One region of the Sphingobacterium sp. R2 genome, then DNA from elsewhere that is predicted to be linked to it. Evidence: riboswitches for the same ligand, from Rfam matches in the RefSeq annotation. Region 1 holds a riboswitch; each other region holds the start of a gene.
What was found. Region 1 has a riboswitch for thiamine pyrophosphate ahead of VXM68_RS07365 (TonB-dependent receptor plug domain-containing protein). Riboswitches for the same ligand answer to the same signal wherever they lie in the genome.
Positions count from the first base shown of each region.

Region 2: linked by a shared signal. The riboswitch ahead of thiS (sulfur carrier protein ThiS) and the one ahead of VXM68_RS07365 (TonB-dependent receptor plug domain-containing protein) in region 1 are both predicted to bind thiamine pyrophosphate.
Region 3: linked by a shared signal. The riboswitch ahead of pnuC (nicotinamide riboside transporter PnuC) and the one ahead of VXM68_RS07365 (TonB-dependent receptor plug domain-containing protein) in region 1 are both predicted to bind thiamine pyrophosphate.

Region 1 covers NZ_CP142884.1:1,777,245-1,781,460, reverse strand. The annotation lists gene VXM68_RS07380 (lipopolysaccharide biosynthesis protein) at 1-115, opposite strand, end outside; gene VXM68_RS07375 (acylphosphatase) at 121-402, opposite strand; gene VXM68_RS07370 (amidohydrolase family protein) at 521-1,696, opposite strand; TPP riboswitch at 1,924-2,049, shown strand; gene VXM68_RS07365 (TonB-dependent receptor plug domain-containing protein) at 2,104-3,621, shown strand; gene VXM68_RS07360 (TonB-dependent receptor) at 3,534-4,216, shown strand, end outside.
Region 2 covers NZ_CP142884.1:4,460,076-4,464,291, forward strand. The annotation lists gene VXM68_RS18725 (family 78 glycoside hydrolase catalytic domain) at 1-1,161, opposite strand, end outside; TPP riboswitch at 1,353-1,448, shown strand; gene thiS (sulfur carrier protein ThiS) at 1,508-1,714, shown strand; gene thiC (phosphomethylpyrimidine synthase ThiC) at 1,760-3,574, shown strand; gene VXM68_RS18740 (thiamine phosphate synthase) at 3,571-4,188, shown strand; gene thiE (thiamine phosphate synthase) at 4,134-4,216, shown strand, end outside.
Region 3 covers NZ_CP142884.1:3,215,695-3,219,910, reverse strand. The annotation lists gene xerD (site-specific tyrosine recombinase XerD) at 1-134, shown strand, start outside; tRNA gene VXM68_RS13285 (tRNA-Arg) at 340-411, shown strand; gene VXM68_RS13280 (acyl-CoA dehydrogenase) at 815-1,906, opposite strand; gene pnuC (nicotinamide riboside transporter PnuC) at 1,881-2,459, opposite strand; TPP riboswitch at 2,556-2,700, opposite strand; gene VXM68_RS13270 (malate:quinone oxidoreductase) at 2,716-4,215, opposite strand.

The DNA.
Region 1 (4,216 bases):
CATCTTTAAATTTTCGCAGATAAAGCGGCGTCATCAAAAATCCTATCATTCTTGAAACGATAGTCGTTATACCATAGATGAAGGTATCGCTGAGAAATTTTTTGATTGTAGACACTGGGCTTAAGATTGAACTCTTTTAACTACTTCAAAATTGGAAAAGCCTTTCATTTCGCCTTCCTCTATTTCTACACTTTCAACAACCGCACCCTCTGGACCCTCCTTGCAGAACTCCAAAAGTGAATCAAGTGAAAATTCGTCACCTTCAGCCTCAATATAGACAGAACCGTCTTTTAAATTGACCACGAAGCCCCTCACACCAACTTGATCAGCAACTGCCTTAGTTGTTAATCTAAAATAGACTCGTTGTACTTTACCTCTTATTGAAATATTCAAATGTTTCATCTGTAACTTATTTTTTCTTCCATCTGTCAGATGGAGCAACCCATGACTATAATTTCATTCATATAGTCATGGGTTGTTCATTAAAAACAAAAGTACAGAAGTTTTGGGGAATAAAATACTAGACTAAGCGTTTTACCTTCACATCATCAGTTAAGCGCATATGTTCCATCCCCTGCAGCAAAACAACACCTGGCTTTTTACCCACCTCCAACGATCCATATTCGTCCTGAATATTTAACGCAATAGCGCCATTAATCGTGGCCCATTGGATAGTCTGTAAGAAATCAAGATCCTCGAAGTGTGCATGTAACACCTTTAGTTCATCCAGAATGGACAAGGTATCGTTGGAAGCTAAACTATCGGTTCCGATCACAATACGTTGTCCCGAATTTAAAAAGTTCTGTATTTTAGGTAGAGTCCCCTCAATATAAAGGTTAGCTTTCGGACATAAGCACCACGTGACGTCACGCCCCATACGCTCAACAAAATCAAAATCTTTTAAAGATGTATAGGTATTATGAACCAACAACAATTTATTTGGGTAAGGCAAATAAGGCAGATAAGATTGAATTGAATTTCTTGCCTGCGCTTTTATCGTATCTGCATTTTTTCCGATACTTTTATAAAAGTCTAAGAATTCGCCCATTTTATAACGGAACAACTTATTCTCTTCCTCACTTTCCTGATTATGAATACTGATAATGTTTGTTTCCGAAATTACTTTCTTGAATTTTTTAAAAAGTACTTTGGAGCAAGAATAGGGGGCATGTGGCGTGATAGACACATGGCCATTCCTAAACTCTTGGATCAGTGATTTAGCCTCCTTCAACTTAAAATCGGCTTCGTCCGGCTCAATTCCGATCACTTCTACAAATGTGTGATACAAGATTTCAGAATCGTCCTTCAATTTTGAAGAATTATCCGTATTAGCGTGATCGCCAACTGCGACAATACCATTTTCGTACATCTCTCTGTCGGCTTTTGCCATTGCTTCATCTATTTTTTTCATCGAAGCCGAACGCGTTGTCATCACCTTACTCAAAAAGCTCGGAAGCCCTGTACCTTTAGCAACGATACCTTTCATATGCGACAATTCAATGTGGCAATGCGCGTTGATGAAACCCGGAATTATAACCCCTTCGTATTTCTCGACCTGACCATTATCCATAGGTGTAAATGACGTTGGGTCAAATATACCTTGAATTACCCCCTCCTCATCTACCGCAACAATACCATCTTTTATCGGCATCGAGCTAATCGGCAGAATATAATTAGCGCTTAAATATTTTAACATATTATCTCCTCACTATCAATTTAGTAACTAAAATTTTTAGACTTGTATAAATACATACCACTAGTAGAAAAATCTATGCCAAGGTACCTAAAAAGAACAATATATACCAAAAACAACAATTTACATAAAATATTAACCAAAAAGAAATAACAACACAACTTCCCTTGTTTAATTTGTCATAAAATACTTCTTTATATCGCTTTTCAATTTTTAATCTATATATTCGCAGCATCAAATAGGGGTGCCTTGTTTTGTCAGGAACACAAATACAGGCTGAGATTATACCCAACAGATTAAATTCTGTACACCTGATCCAGATAATGCTGGCGTAGGGAGAGGTTAGTTAAATAGTGCGGTCATAGTAACCCCTTGCTATGATTTGTTTAACTCAAACAAAATACATTACCATGATCAAATTTTTGATTTGTAGCTCCTTAGCTACTATTTCGATGCAAGTTGCCATTGCGCAGCAAAATCTGACAATTAAAACTGTAGATAAGAGTAGCCAAAATCCTTTACAAAACGTTTCCGTATCTATCGATGGCCAAGCTTCCTTCCATGGTCAGTCAGACAACCATGGAATCATTAAGCTCCATCATATCAACACCGGGCAACATCACATTCAAATCTCCTCTATTGGATATAAAACATGGATCCGCAATGTAAACATAAAAGATAATATGGAAATACTGGTCGAATTAGAACCAACTACCATACAAATGGAAGAGGTGCTCGTCCAATCTACCCGCGCTAAAAGAAATGCGCCTACAACCTTCAAAAACATCTCAAAAGAGGAAATTACAAAAAACAATCTCGGACAAGATATCCCTTTTCTGCTTAACCAAACACCATCGGTACAGGTAAATTCAGACGCCGGAGCGGGCATCGGTTATACAGGAATGACCATCCGCGGATCAGATAATCAACGAATCAACGTAACGTTAAATGGCATTCCGCTAAATGATGCGGAGAGCATGGGCTCATTTTTTGTCAATCTTCCTGACTTTGCTTCTTCCACAGAGAGCATCCAAGTTCAACGAGGAATCGGCACCTCAACAAACGGGGCCGGATCATTTGGAGCTTCATTAAATATTCAATCCAATACATTGGCTGAACATCCCTATGCAGAACTTAACAATTCGTTCGGTTCGTATAACACATGGAAAAATACCGTGAAAGTGGGCACTGGACTGATCAATGACAAATTTGCATTCAATGCCAGATTATCCCGAATTAGCAGCGATGGCTATATTGAAAGGGGGAGTTCAGACCTACAATCTTTCTATGTAGATGGTGGTTATTATGGTAAGAAACACATCCTAAAAGGAATTGTATTCTGGGGAAAAGAAAAAACATATCAGGCCTGGAATGGCGTTCCCGAACCGTTAATTACTGGAGATCGGTCACGTATGGATGATTATGCCGATAACGCCCTCGAAATAGCAGGAGCTGAAAAAGATCGATTTATGAATGCTGGTCGAAACTATAACCTGTACACCTATAAAAATCAAACTGATAATTATACGCAAAAACATCATCAGCTTCATTACACCAATATCCTAAGTGACAAGGTAACACTTAATACCGCCCTCCATTACACCAGAGGTTATGGCTACTATGAAGAAATGAGATCTGCCGATAAATTGAGTAAATATGGTCTGCCTGATGTAATTATCGGAAAAGATACCATACAAAAAACAGATCTAGTGCGCAGAAGATGGTTGGACAACTATTTTTATGGTTTGACTTACTCCCTCAATTATAAACCCAACGATCAGCTGGAGATTACCTGGGGGGAGCCTACAATCAATATAGAGGAAAACATTATGGTCAAGTCATATGGGCACAATATGCCTCAACAGGATTTCTGGATGAAAACTACTACTTCGGAAAATCACAAAAAAATGATTTCAGTAATTTCCTAAAGATCGATTACAAATTGGACCAATGGATTCTGATGGCTGATGTCCAATATAGAAATGTCGACTATCACATGTATGGCGATGACGATAAAGTCAAAAACTATAACTATCACCCAAAATTCAACTTCTTAAACCCAAAAGCAGGCGCAACCTATCTTTTAAATGATTATTCAAATGTGTACGCTTCCTATGCCTTTGCACAAAAAGAGCCTGTTCGCAAAGATTTTATTGAAAAAAACAGCAGTTTACCTGATCCAACACCGGAGAAAATGCAGGATATCGAATTTGGTTACCGATTTGCAAACGAAAAACTTAACATCGGGTTGAATGGATATGGTATGTTTTACAAAAATCAGCTGATTCCAACTGGCGAAATCAGTGATACAGGTTCTCCGATTCGCCAAAATGTCAACAATAGCTATCGGATCGGCATCGAGTTCGATGTCTCATGGAACATCAATAAGCAGCTTAATTGGAAAGCAACTGCGAGTTTTAGCCAAAATAAAATCAAAAACTTTGAAGAGGTAATTGGTGATACACGGATTTTTTATACGAAAACGGACATCGCATTGTCTCCAGGAACTATTTTGTCAAATAA
Region 2 (4,216 bases), 2.7 Mb from region 1:
ATAAACATCGATATTGGACAGATCAAGACGCCCATCTGCCGACAATCGTTCACCATGCTTGATATGTAGCATAGTCCCTGCAGCTCCTTTGACTTTAATTTTTGTAATTCCAGCCATATTCTGACCCATATCGAAAACATAAGTACGTTGGTCTATCTTTGTCACTGATTTGGGCTTATAGGACTTCACGAGCCGAATCGGTACCATCTGTTGGGAAACGATATGTGCAGATGGCGCATTTCTGTACTGAACAGCCTGCCAAGTTGAATCATCATATTTAGGTTTGTCCCAGCCGGGCATATCAAGTCGAGCATCATAATGCTCACCCGTATAAATATTGTTATAGATAATTGGACCGGTAGCTGTTTTCCACTGCTTATCCGAAACGACCGTCTCCCACGTACCGTCTGTATACTCGATTTTAAGCTCCAAACAGAATATTGGCCGGGCCCGCCACGGTGCTTGATGAAAATTCCAAACCGCCAGTGGCTGGTGATTATACCAGCCATTCCCCAAAACGACGCCAATCGCATTCGCACCTTGTTGTAGTTGTCCGGTAACATCCTCTACCACATACAGTGTTCTTCGATCAAATCGCGTATACATAGGATCAAGACGGTGGTCTCCAATGCGCACGCCATTAATAGAAAGCTCATATAATCCGGCAGCGGCAACATAAGCACGAGCCGATTTTATCCGCTTTTTGATAGTGAATTCAGTCCTAAAATACGGAGCGTTGCGCGCATTGATATCTTTATTGTCACTGATCCATTTTCCTGTCCAAAGATCCTTCCCCATCATTCCAGTCTCGAAAGATGCTATTGCTGAAACGCTGGAAATACCGTCTCGGTCCCATACTTTTACTCTCCAAAAGTATTTTATCCGCGGCTTTAACTCGGTACCATTATAGTGCACCAACATCGCCGAACTTAGCTGCTTTCCACTGTCCCAATGCGCTTTTACCCCATGTAACAATTCAAGGGAATCTTGCGCTAAAAGAATCTGATAAGCTTGCTGTAGGGCGCCCTTTCGCCGGTCTTCAAGGCGCCAGCTTAATCTCGGGTGGGATGCGTCAATGCCTAAAGGATTGACCAGATGTTCGCATGTCAACTTTACAGCCTTGCAGTTATTCTTGGATTGTGCATAGGCAGTACTTGCCATACACAATATTATTATCAATAAAATTCTACGCATTAAAGGATATAATTCTTGGTTACTGTTAAATTGTTTTAGCTGATTAAAAAACTAATATATCAAATATTTCGCAAATCGCGACCTGTACTTTCCTGCTGTATATATGAGGCATTTAAATTAAAATTCTTGCAACTTTCACAAAAATAATACTATCTTCGTTTTAACTTTAGGGGTGTCTGCTTGTGCAGGCTGAGATTTTACCCTTAGAACCTGATCCGGATCATACTGGCGTAGGGAAAAGTGAGCTGTCTAACAGGTGCATTGCTGTACCTTCGTGTAGCCATTCCTAAAGTTTAACCAAAAAAATTAAGGAATGGAACTTACAATAAATCATCAAATTCGATCTTTCGACCCCGCTCCTTCTTCACTTGAGGAACTATTGGTTTTGGAACTATCTGGCAAAACCCAAGGTGTTGCTGCTGCCATCAACAACCATGTTATACCTAAGGACGATTGGGCTAAAACAACACTCAAACCTCACGATCAAATCATCTTAATAACCGCATCGCAAGGCGGATAATGATTAAAAAAAATCACCCTAATCATTCACTTCAATTCAGAAAAAATGACAGCTGAAACAATTACGCAATCCCCTTTTCCCAATTCAAAAAAAATTTTTGTACCTGGAACACTATTTCCTATTCAAGTGGCTATGCGCCAAATTTCTTTAAGTCCAACCAAATTAAGCAATGGACAAGTAGAAATTAATCCCCCTATTACAATCTACGACACCTCTGGTCCATATACCGATGAGAATTTTCAGATCGATATCCGAAAAGGTCTCCCCCGGCTTCGCGAACAATGGATATTGAATCGCCAGGATGTCATACAGCTGGCGGGCATCAGCTCTGAATATGGACAACAACGCCTTTCTGATCCAACGTTGGATGAACTCCGATTTGCCTATAGTCATAAACCAAAAGTAGCCTCTGCCGGGAGTAATGTCACCCAATTACATTATGCAAAGCAAGGTATCATTACGCCTGAAATGGAGTACGTAGCTATCCGCGAAAATCAACATATCGAGCAGCTAGTAGCCAGCACCCCCGGAATGGATCATCAGCATACAGGCCAAAACTTTGGTGCCAGAATCCCTAGAAAAACGATTACTCCCGAGTTTGTCCGCGAAGAGATCGCTGCCGGGAGAGCGATCATTCCCAATAACATCAATCACCCTGAAAGTGAACCCATGATTATCGGGCGCAACTTTCTTGTTAAAATTAATGCCAATATTGGCAATAGCGCTGTAAGTTCAAGTATAGAGGAAGAAGTTGAGAAAGCGGTATGGGCCTGTCGTTGGGGAGCCGACACGATCATGGATCTATCCACCGGTAAAAATATCCATGAAACCCGCGAGTGGATCATCCGCAATTCACCAGTTCCAATCGGTACCGTTCCAATCTATCAGGCATTAGAAAAAGTAAAAGGTGTGGCCGAAGACCTTACTTGGGAGATTTTTAAAGACACTTTGATCGAACAGGCGGAACAAGGTGTTTCATACTTTACTATACACGCCGGTGTATTGCTTCGCTACATTCATCTTACAGCAACACGAGTAACTGGTATCGTCTCAAGGGGTGGTTCTATCATGGCCAAATGGTGTCTTTTTCACCACAAAGAAAACTTTCTCTATACCCATTTTGAGGAGATTTGTGAGATCATGAAACGATATGATGTTGCTTTTTCACTTGGCGATGGTCTCCGTCCAGGAGCTATTGCGGACGCCAACGATGCGGCTCAATTTGCTGAGCTCGAAACACTGGGCGAACTCACCAAGATCGCCTGGAAACACGATGTTCAGGTAATGATAGAGGGCCCCGGCCACGTGCCCATGCAACTGATCAAAGAAAATATGGACAAACAACTGGAATGTTGTAATGAAGCCCCATTTTATACCTTAGGCCCGCTTACTACCGATATCGCTCCGGGGTATGACCATATTACTTCGGCGATTGGAGCTGCAATGATCGGTTGGTACGGTTGTGCCATGCTTTGTTATGTCACCCCAAAAGAACATCTCGGATTACCAAATAAAAAAGATGTTAAAGATGGTGTGATCACGTACAAACTAGCCGCACATGCTGCTGATTTGGCCAAAGGACACCCTGGAGCGCAGTATCGTGACAATGCTTTAAGTAAAGCGAGATTTGAATTTAGATGGGAAGATCAATTCAATCTTTCCCTAGATCCGGATACCGCACGTGAGTATCATGACGAAACCTTGCCTGCAGATGCAGCTAAAGTAGCTCATTTCTGTTCCATGTGTGGCCCCAAATTTTGCTCCATGAAGATTACGCAGGAAATACGGGATAGTGCAGCGCAGGGTATGCTTGAAAAATCGCAAGAATTTATCGCACAGGGTAAAGAACTCTATTTATGATCATTGCACTAACGCCAGAAGAGACCATACATGCTGAAAAAGCGGTTATCCATACCCTTCTTGAGAAGGGGCTCGATATCCTGCACTTACGCAAATATCATTTTACAGATTTACAAATGGCAAGATATGTAGAATCAATAGATCCTGCATATCTTGAAAAGTTAGTTCTTCATTCTCACCCTCACCTATCGACGGAACTCGGGATCTCACGCATTCATCGGAATGAATGGAGCAGACAGCATAGTCCCTCCAATCAGGTGAACACTACAATTATTTGCTCGACATCTGTACATGATATTGCGGCATTCAACAAACTGGATAAATGCTGGACCTATGCTTTTCTAAGTCCGATATTTCCAAGTATTTCAAAAAAAGAATACGGAAGGTATAATGCTCAACTGAATCAGCTTCCAAATCGCGTTAATTTTACTGTTCGTCTGATAGCACTTGGCGGAATAAACCAAGCTAACTGTCTCCTCCCGTTGCAGGAAGGGGCAGAGGGAATAGCCTTGTACGGCGCTTTATGGCAGCATCCCGACCCAATTCAAAATTTCATTGCATGTCAACAAAAACTATGGAAAAACTTCAATACATATCACAAGGACAAACATTAGCAGCACAAAAAGATAATATTTTAAAGGC
Region 3 (4,216 bases), 1.4 Mb from region 1:
TGGAAGGCGGGGCCGATCTGCGGGCTGTACAGGACATGCTCGGACATGAAAGTATCACCACTACCGAAATATATACGCATATAGACAAGGAATACCTGCATTCTGTAATCACGCAATACCACCCGCGGTCATAACCAACCTGCTGTCAACTAGCATCATTTTTTGATCCGAAGTATGCACAAATGAATCATTAGCACTGAGTTAAAAAAAAACGAGGAGCGGGTGAAATTTATATGCAAAAAAACGGCGCTAATTATCGCTAAAAATTGCCTGCTAAAAGTTACAATTTTATCGTAAAGATATTTGTTAGATCTAGAAAATAATATATCTTTGCGGGACGTTCCCGTAGTTCAATGGATAGAATTTCAGATTCCGGTTCTGACGATGTGGGTTCGACCCCCGCCGGGAACACAAAAGGAGACATTTCAATGAGATGATCTCCTTTTTTTTACGCTACGAACTCCAGCTCCGTGTTGACGTGGGCACGCGAATATTTTTCAGCAATGTATACGAATCGGTTGGCCATTTCATGGCGAAAAAATAGCTAATATACCAATTAGATAGCAGATATCCAAATACCAATTTACCCCTAGGCACAGCCTTAGAACAATTGTTACCCAGTACTCGTTCAGTGCTTGTTCACTCGTCACTGAATCATCACTGAACAAGCACTGAACAAGCACTGAGCAATCACTGTAAAAACGGGCAAGTTGGTTACTAGCGGTTCTTCTTTTGGCACACCAAAAATTAGCAGCGGAAAATCTGTAGATAACGCAGCATTTGTAACAAAAAATTTTTAAAACAAAGCTATTGTCTATATACTCTTCTGCAACAACTTATGCTGTGAAGCAGTAAAAATATTTCGGAAGATGATATTGATCTCTTGGTCCACGGCAGCCCCCAAAATCCCTGCCTGAGGATAGAGTTTAACGGTATTCGTTAAAATGGAAGAGACAAAATCACGGCTTTGCGTGGCTATTTGCGCATAAATTGTGGCATTATCGATACCATTACTGAGGTTATCCCAAGAATGGTCAGCCAAATGCAAGATAGCATCCTTTCGTATGGTGTAATCCTGTTGAAGCTCATCGAGCATGCCGAAAGCAGCTTTACTCGCTGCCTGTTCCCAATTGGACGCTTTACTTTTTAACACAAACAGTTTTTCAATCAAATCCAGAAATCGCTTATACATCCCGATAAAATTGGCCAGCAAGGTCAACTCAGCAAAAGGCATAAAGGGATATTGATAGCGTAGATCACTGCGTGTGCTTTTCGCCGCATTGATTTCAAAACACTGTTTACCATCAACTAGGACGTCCTGCAGCGAAAAAGAGTGCGAGGCAGTCACCTCTAATCCGAACGTATCCCAGTCATAATGAACCAGCGCATGTTCTCTATCGACAAAAAATGATTTTACAAGTGGATTCCCTTTGTCATCCATTACGGGTTTCCCCCCTTCCTGAATCGTTGCATTCAACGTAAAATGGGTTAAATGTGGAGCCCCAGTAGCGTACTTCCAAAACCCTGTGAGTCGATAATGTTCACCATCGCGCGTTGCTGTGCCCGATGCCTGCCCGCTACCACCGAAACAAACCCGTTCCATTTTAAAGATTTGATCGCCTAGAACGCGATCAATAAAACCGACAAAAAGATTTGCTCCCGAACATAATGTCACTGTCCAGGCCAGTCCGCCGTCCCAATACGCTAAATCAGCCAATACATTCAGACCTTCTGGTACCGTTAAACCTAATCCACCCAGTTCAACGGGAATCCAGATTTTAAACCATTTTCTGCGATAGATTAGTTCCAACTGTTCATCCGACAAAGATTTCTGCTGAATACCTTTTGCCTGACTGTCTTTCAGAATGGCAATATCCGCACTATTGAGTTGCATATCTCTCTTCACGTATTATTTTCCTCCAATTTAAATATCCACTAAATGCCATCACAAATAAAAACAAAGTCAGTCCGGAATAGAGAAACAATCCTTTATGGATCAATAATGGAATGGCCATTAGATTGCTAATATTCAACAGTATCCAATTTTCTATTTTGCGTTTTGCCAACAACCACATTCCTGCCCAAGCGGTGCAGGAAACGGCGGAATCCCATAGTGGAACATCGGAGTCTGTTAAATGCACCAATCCAAAATAGAACAACAAAAAACCAGCGGTGCAGATAAAGCATACTATCCACCAATCTTTCTTTTCACAACGTGTGATCGGCGTAGCAGCGTCACTGCTATATTTCCAATACATCCAGCCGTAAATGCTCATGACTAAATAATACAGGTGCAGCAATATTTCAGCATACAGTTTTGCGTGAAATAATACATATACGGATATCAGTATACCTATAATGCCAAAAATATAATGGATTGATTTATTTTGCCGTGAAAACCAGACTTGCAAAATGCCGAAAGAAACACCTAGCCATTCTGCCACTGTGGCTTGTTGCATCTGTTTTATCAAAGCTTCGATCATGGATTCGGGAGTCATTCGAATTGTTTATTAGTGCGTGCGATCTTATAATAAACCTTCGGGGAGAAAACAGCTGTTTTTATTGAAATTAAATCCCTACGCCAGCATTACCTGGATCAGGTATATAAAAGCGATTGTACAAAGAGGAACAATCGCTTTTATTGGGTATAATCTCAGCCTAGAACGGCAGAAGCCGTTCGAAGCACCCCTCAAGTATATTGTTGGTCGGGCCTGATTAATCGATAGCGATTAATTTCAACGCTTTGTGTGTGCGTATACGTGTTTCTTTACAAAGCTGTGCGTCGTCGTTCAATGATTTCCCGTGTGATGGTATCATCTCACGTAACTTCTTCCTGTATTCATCTGATTTAGCACGTTCAGGGAAACATTTCTTCAGCAAGCTGATCATGATCGCGACAGAGGTAGAAGCGCCAGGAGAAGCACCCAATAACGCGGCAATAGAACCATCTGAACTAGAGACGACCTCTGTTCCAAATTCCAAAATCCCACCTCTCTTTTCATCTTTCTTGATCACCTGAACCCGTTGTCCCGCCTTCTCAATAACCCAGTCCTCCAATTTTGCTGTGGGCATAAATTGTTTCAATGACTCCAGTTTATCTTTCGGAGATTTCATGACTTCTGTGATCAAATACTTGGTCAAGGGCAAATTATCAAGTCCGGCAGATAGCATCGGACGGATATTCGACAACTTGATCGAAGCAGGTAGATCGAAATAAGAACCCTGTTTGAGGAATTTTGTGGAAAAACCCGCATAAGGACCAAATAACAAAGCTTGTTTGCCATCAATATAACGCGTATCTAAGTGCGGTACAGACATCGGTGGAGCGCCCACAGAAGCTTTGCCGTACACTTTGGCGTGATGTGCTTTAATAATCTCATCATTCACACAACGTAGCCATTGGCCTCCTACCGGAAAGCCACCATAGCCTTTTGCTTCTGGTATTCCGGATTTTTCCAACAACAGCAAGGAGTGTCCACCAGCACCAATAAATACAAATTTCGCTTTGATTTCTCTCTTTACTCCTGTTTTTAAATCTTTGACCTCCACTTCCCAACGACCATCATCTTCACGTTCAATGTCAATGACTTCATGGTTTAGCGAAATGGATATATTTTCTTTATTTGCAAGATTAGTGATCAAATCACGTGTCAATGAGCCAAAATTGACATCTGTACCAAGATCCATTTTCGTTGCAGCAATCTTTTCATTTTTATCACGCCCCTCCATCATCAATGGAATCCATGATTTCAGCAACTCAGCATCTTCAGTATACTCCATTCCCTTAAACAAGTTTTGGGTGGTTAACGTTTCCCATCTTGTTTTTAGAAATTTAGCATCTTTTTCACCAAAAACTGCACTTAGGTGTGGAATACTACGGATAAAATTTTCAGGTTGGGTAATGACGCCTTTATCAACGAGGTAGGACCAAAACTGCTTAGATACCTCAAATTGCTCAGCAATTTTCACTGCTTTATCAATCTTTACAGAACCATCTTTCTGTTCGGGTGTATAATTTAGCTCGCATAAGGCAGAGTGACCCGTGCCAGCATTATTCCAAGCGTCTGAACTTTCAGCAGCCACAACATCCAAACGCTCAAGAATTTCAATATTAACGTCTGGGCTTAATTCATTGATTAGAGTACCCAAAGTAGCACTCATAATACCGGCGCCGATTAGAACAACGTCAACTTCTTTATTTGATTTTTTGCTCATG